DNA from 2 places in the Clostridium sp. FP1 genome. Region 2 is predicted to be linked to the other one. Evidence: a T-box and tRNA genes for the amino acid it is inferred to sense, from the RefSeq annotation. Region 2 holds a T-box; the other holds one or more tRNA genes.
What was found. A T-box is a leader RNA that pairs with one kind of tRNA and senses whether it is charged. The one in region 2 lies ahead of asnS (asparagine--tRNA ligase), so its partner is inferred to be a tRNA-Asn.
Positions count from the first base shown of each region.

Region 1 (3,417 bases), 3.5 Mb from region 2:
AATGCAGCACCCAAGTTAAGCTCGGGTATTTCACATCTGACTTAAATGTCCGCCTACGCATCCTTTACGCCCAGTAAATCCGGACAACGCTTGCCACCTACGTATTACCGCGGCTGCTGGCACGTAGTTAGCCGTGGCTTCCTCCTCTGGTACCGTCATTATCGTCCCAGAAGACAGAACTTTACAACCCGAAGGCCTTCATCATTCACGCGGCGTTGCTGCGTCAGGGTTTCCCCCATTGCGCAATATTCCCCACTGCTGCCTCCCGTAGGAGTCTGGACCGTGTCTCAGTTCCAATGTGGCCGATCACCCTCTCAGGTCGGCTACGCATCGTTGCCTTGGTGGGCCGTTACCTCACCAACTAGCTAATGCGCCGCGGGTCCATCTCAAAGTGGAATTCTCTAAAAGAAAATTCCTTTGATGTAAAGGTCATGCGACCAAAACATATTATGCGGTATTAATCTCCCTTTCGGGAGGCTATTCCCCTCTTTGAGGCAGGTTACCCACGTGTTACTCACCCGTCCGCCGCTAATCCACCCCGAAGGGTTTCATCGCTCGACTTGCATGTGTTAGGCACGCCGCCAGCGTTCGTCCTGAGCCAGGATCAAACTCTCAATTTAAAAGTTTACACTTTTTATTTGAAATGAATAATCTGCAACCACTGTTAAGCTGGTTAGCAAGCTCATTACATACTTTTTAGTCTTACGACTAAAATTACTTTTTTATCTAAAGTAATTAACTGGTCTAACGAAATATTATTTCGCTATTTTACCTATTTCTCTGTTTAATTTTCAAAGACCAATTTGCTTTGTCATCATGTGACGACTTTTACTATTATACTAGGTATTTCTTATTTTGTCAATAACTTTTTTAATATTTTTTAAATATTTTTTTTAAATATTAAATGTTAACTTATCAATGTTTACCTTTATCGTTACTCACTAGTAGCGACAAGGAGTATTCTATCATAATAATAAAATAGTATATTTAGATTAATTCTTGTATATCAGTTTTATCCTTCATTTCCTAGATATTTCTACATATTACTTTGTTTTAGTTGTATTGACACACATGGCTAGGTATATAATAATTTGTCTATACTTAAGCATATTATGCATTTATTTTCAGAATTCATTGTAAATGTTATAAGATTGGTTAACAAGCTCTAAGTCTATTACATTAAAAATGCCGTTAAAATTCCCTACCCTAAGAAGGTTAAAAACAATAATGATAAAAAGTAATTTAAATATAATTTCGTACAAATAAAAACTAACATACCCCCATATTATAAATTCAACAAATGCTATATACACAATTAAAATGACACAAAAAATATTATAAGTTTTACTATGTATCAATTTAAAATCATACCCAAACAGGTATAAAAGTAAGACCTGAAAGTGCATAAAATTTTATTTACGAAAACTTTTAATGAATTTTAGAATTAATCATGCAAAAAATAAAAAAAACAGTCCAATATGAACTGTTTTTTTGGTGGAGATAAAGGGAATCGAACCCTTGACCCCCTGCGTGCAAGGCAGGTGCTCTCCCAGCTGAGCTATATCCCCTTATGGTGGACCTTCAGGGACTCGAACCCCGGACCGACCGGTTATGAGCCGGTAGCTCTAACCAGCTGAGCTAAAGATCCATAAATTACCTGGCGACGACTTACTCTCCCACAAGGTTGCCCCTGCAGTACCATTAGCGCATTGAAGCTTAACCTTCGTGTTCGGTATGGAAACGGGTGTTACCTTCATGCCATAATCACCAGATTGGTTAATATCACCAATATACTATTAAATTTTTAAAAATGGCTCCGCGAAAAGGATTTGAACCTTCAACCTATCGGTTAACAGCCGAGTGCTCCACCGTTGAGCTATCGCGGAACATTACCTAGCGACGACTTACTCTCCCACAAGGTCACCCCTGCAGTACCATTAGCGCATTGAAGCTTAACCTTCGTGTTCGGTATGGGAACGGGTGTTACCTTCATGCCATAATCACTAGATTGAGAAAATTTATATTCTCTCAAAATTGCATAGTGAAATTTTTCGCTTATATATATTAAGGTCAAGCCCTCGACTTATTAGTATTAGTCAGCTGAACATGTTACCATGCTTACACCTCTAACCTATCAACCTGGTGTTCTTCCAGGAGTCTTACTAACACCGTGCTTACGCACGAGTTATGGGAAATCTCATCTCAGGGTGGGCTTCACGCTTAGATGCTTTCAGCGTTTATCCCTTCCAAACATAGCTACCCAGCGATGCCACTGGCGTGACAACTGGTGCACCAGAGGTTTGTCCATCCCGGTCCTCTCGTACTAAGGACAGCTCCCTTCAAATTTCCTACGCCCGCGACGGATAGGGACCGAACTGTCTCACGACGTTCTGAACCCAGCTCGCGTGCCGCTTTAATGGGCGAACAGCCCAACCCTTGGGACCTACTTCAGCCCCAGGATGCGACGAGCCGACATCGAGGTGCCAAACCTCCCCGTCGATGTGGACTCTTGGGGGAGATCAGCCTGTTATCCCCGAGGTAGCTTTTATCCGTTGAGCGATGGCCCTCCCACGAGGTACCACCGGATCACTAAGTCCGACTTTCGTCCCTGCTCCACTTGTAGGTGTCGCAGTCAGGCTCCCTTCTGCCTTTGCACTCTTCGCGCGATTTCCAACCGCGCTGAGGGAACCTTTGAGCGCCTCCGTTACTTTTTTGGAGGCGACCGCCCCAGTCAAACTGCCCACCTAACAATGTCCTGTGACCAGATTCATGGCCTCCAGTTAGAACCTCAGTACTGTCAGGGTGGTATCCCAAGGATGACTCCACACAGGCTGACGCCCATGTTTCTCAGTCTCCCACCTATCCTGTACAGACAATACCGAAATTCAATGCTAAGCTACAGTAAAGCTCTACGGGGTCTTTCCGTCCAATCGCGGGTAGCCAGCATCTTCACTGGCACTACAATTTCGCCGGATGTGCTGTTGAGACAGTGCCCAAATCATTACGCCATTCGTGCGGGTCGGAACTTACCCGACAAGGAATTTCGCTACCTTAGGACCGTTATAGTTACGGCCGCCGTTTACTGGGGCTTAAGTTCATACCTTCGCTTGCGCTAAGTAATCCCCTTAACCTTCCAGCACCGGGCAGGCGTCAGCCCCTATACATCAGCTTTCGCTTTAGCAGAGACCTGTGTTTTTGCTAAACAGTTGCTTGGGCCTATTCTCTGCGACCTACTTTCGTAGGCACCCCTTCTCCCGAAGTTACGGGGTCAATTTGCCGAGTTCCTTAACAGCAATTCTTCCGATGGTCTTAGGATTCTCTCCTCACCTACCTGTGTCGGTTTGCGGTACGGGCACCAATATCCTCGATAGAGACTTTTCTTGGCAGCGTGGAATCAGATACTTCAGGAATAAATTC
Region 1 is NZ_JAAMNJ020000001.1:4,873,651-4,877,067, forward strand. It holds rRNA gene G9F70_RS23155 (16S ribosomal RNA) at 1-620, opposite strand, end outside; tRNA gene G9F70_RS23160 (tRNA-Ala) at 1,493-1,568, opposite strand; tRNA gene G9F70_RS23165 (tRNA-Ile) at 1,572-1,648, opposite strand; rRNA gene rrf (5S ribosomal RNA) at 1,656-1,772, opposite strand; tRNA gene G9F70_RS23175 (tRNA-Asn) at 1,812-1,886, opposite strand; rRNA gene rrf (5S ribosomal RNA) at 1,892-2,008, opposite strand; rRNA gene G9F70_RS23185 (23S ribosomal RNA) at 2,067-3,417, opposite strand, start outside.
Region 1: it has a tRNA-Asn gene. The T-box ahead of asnS (asparagine--tRNA ligase) is inferred to sense a tRNA for this amino acid. The anticodon was not compared.

Region 2 (3,417 bases):
TGAAACTTCAGTAATTAATATAAACAAAATATATAATTTGAAAAAGTATACTTGGATCATTTGGTGGATATATATTATTTCAAATACAATATATAATATTGGTATACATTTTGCGAGCAATATGTGGTTCTCACGTCCGATTCATATTGATGGACCATTTCAATTTGCAAGGCTTATAGTTTCATTTACCTTGCCTTTATTTTCAATAGTAGTGCCTTTAATTGTGAGTAGGGCACACAAATTACTAAATGAATATGAGGTGAATTAGCTATGGAAAAACGTAGAATTATAATAATCATTTTGCTTGTAATTGGTGTGTTAGGATTTACAGTTATGGATTTTATCATTAGGCCAAGGCAAGAAAAACAAGAAATCAAATATAAATTAGAGCAGAGAGATGCAATAACTCATGATTTTAAAAATGTGCTCCAATATAAAAATAAATACATGGGAAACATGGGCAATATTTGTAATCTTAATTACGAACTTCCATTGTGTAATATTAATAGAACAAATGAACTTAATTCAGATGAACGATTAGAATATATCATAAATTATAAACAAACAGTTTTGGGTATTGGTAAAGATAAAATAAAGGCTGATCTTATTTATAATGCTGTTGCAAATTTTGCTTTGATAGATAATTTAAAAGCAATTACTTTTAACTTTATGGGCTCCTCATATAAAATAACACGAAGCCATGTTCAAAATTGGTATGGCATAGAATTAAATTCACTTACAGATGAAACAAAATGGAAAAATGAAGTACAAGGAAAATTATCAGATAAAAAGTATGTGAATGAATTCTGGAAGGTGAATTTTAAAGAAAATATAAATAAGTAGGTAGTCATGTGAAAATAAATAACAAGTCAAAGACGCGCAGACTTGTTATTTATTTAAATGTGCCTTATGTCTTTTTATATAAAGGCATAAGAAAAAAATTGACTAAAAACTCTTTGTTGTCGATTAAATAGTCTAGAAATTTTTAAACTTGAGGAGCTGACTTTAATTTTCTTTATACACTATATCTACAGCTAAACCGGCAGCTAGTAGTAATATAATTTTATCTTGGGTATACTCACCTTCATCTAAAGAAATCATATAATTATCTGCGGATGTGAATAATTCTTTTCCTATTCCAGACCATTTTTTTGTAATAGTGCCCGCAGATTTTCCATTTTGGAAAAAATTAAAGTTCCAACCTTTCCAATCTCCTTTTAGTTCAGCTATTTCATTCCCGTTTGAATCAAAAACCCAAAAACCTCCACCTAAAGTTAATATTTTACCTTTAAAATATCCCTTATAAGTTCCAGCTCCATCATATACACTGACTTTTGAGCGTAGAAATGTGAATGGTTTCTTTATTGTAAACGCAATTGAATTGGTTTCTGTATCGCAAACGTTTATTTTGTTAGGCAACATTCCCTTACCTATAATTAACCGTAAAAAATGAACAAGCGCACCAGGTTCTTCTTTGGCAAAACCAATTTGTGTATTAAGTATTGGATCAAAAATATCATATCTTCCTGAAAATTTCATAAATTGTACTTGTTCTTTAATAAAAAAACTTTTTTTATCTAGTAACATAACATCAATCCTTCCAAAATAGTTTAAGTTTAATATTTACTTTATAAGTGCTTATTAATTTACATTTAAATCAATTAGACATACCAAATTGATTTAAACATAAAGAGGGCAATAAAGAATTATTATAACATATTTATGGCAAAAATGTTAAATGCCCATAAGGTTAATCATGCTTCACCTCTGATAGTAAAGAAAATAATTTGACATCTATCATTAAAAATATTATAATTATTGATAGAATATAAAAATAATTAGTATATATTCTAATTATTATAATTTTTAAATATAAAGACTGTGAAGAGAAAAGTAAATATAAAAGGTAGTCATAGCGAGTTGGTGGTGGTGAAAGACCAATACGAAGTTTATATTGAAGAACATCTCAGAGTTTCTAACCGAAATCATTAAGAGAGTAGGCTTAGACGGGTACAATCCGTTAATTGTTGTGCAGTATCGAATTTATAATTCTGTACTGATTAGAGTGGTCATATTTTATGACAAACTGGGTGGTACCGCGAAATTATAGCCTTTCGTCCCTTTATTATTAAGGGATGGAAGGCTTTTTTATTATTAAGAAAAGTATGAAATTATAAGGAGGGCAATTTTATGGAAAAATTGTTAGTAAAACAAATTTACAGAGAAAAAGAAAAATATGCAGATAAAGAAGTGTCTATCTCAGGATGGATAAGGACTTTAAGATCTTCTAAAGCCTTTGGGTTTATAGAAATTAATGATGGAAGTTTCTTTAAAAATATTCAAGTAGTTTTTGAGGAAGGGTTAGATAATTTTTCTGAAATAGCCAAATTGCCTATAAGTTCTTCTTTGACTATAGAAGGAAAATTAGTTGTAACACCAGATGCTAAGCAACCTTTTGAGCTTAAAGCTACTAAAATAGTTTTAGAAGGAATGTCAGATGTTGACTATCCATTGCAAAAGAAAAGACACTCTTTTGAGTATTTAAGAACTATTGCACACCTTAGACCAAGAAGTAACGCTTTCTCAGCAGTGTTTAGAGTGCGTTCACTAACTGCGTTTGCTATACATGAGTTTTTTCAAAAGAGAAACTTTGTATATACACATACACCAATAATTACTGGTAGTGATTGCGAAGGTGCAGGCGAAATGTTTAGAATATCTACCCTTGATTTTAACGATATGCCTATGGGCGAAAACAAAAAAGCTGACTTTTCACAAGACTTTTTTGGTAAAGAAACTAGCTTAACCGTAAGTGGACAGCTCGCAGCGGAGGCTTTTGCACTAGCTTTTAGAAGTGTTTATACTTTTGGACCAACATTTAGAGCAGAAAATTCTAATACAACAAAACATGCAGCTGAGTTCTGGATGATAGAGCCTGAAATAGCATTTGCAGATTTAAATGATGATATGAAGCTTGCAGAAGATATGATGAAATATATTATAAAATATGTTATGGAAAATGCTCCTGAAGAAATGGAGTTTTTCAACAGCTTTGTAGATAAAGGCCTAATTGAAAGATTAAATAGTGTTGTAAATGCGGAATTTGGTCGTGTGACATACACTGAGGCTGTTGATATTCTACAAAAATCAGGAAAAGAATTCCAGTATCCAGTAACTTGGGGCTGCGATCTTCAAACTGAGCATGAAAGATATTTAACAGAAGAGGTGTATAATAAACCATTATTTGTAACTGACTATCCAAAAGAGATAAAATCTTTCTATATGAGAATAAATGACGACAATAAAACAGTTGCAGCCATGGACTTACTTGTACCAGGAATAGGAGAAATTATAGGTGGAAGTCAAAGAGAAGAAAGACAAGATGTTCTAGAAGCTAGAATGGAAGAATGTGGTCTT
Region 2 is NZ_JAAMNJ020000001.1:1,361,248-1,364,664, forward strand. It holds gene G9F70_RS06600 (permease prefix domain 1-containing protein) at 1-268, shown strand, start outside; gene G9F70_RS06605 (DUF4825 domain-containing protein) at 271-843, shown strand; gene G9F70_RS06610 (phospholipid scramblase-related protein) at 1,006-1,587, opposite strand; T-box leader at 1,873-2,125, shown strand; gene asnS (asparagine--tRNA ligase) at 2,191-3,417, shown strand, end outside.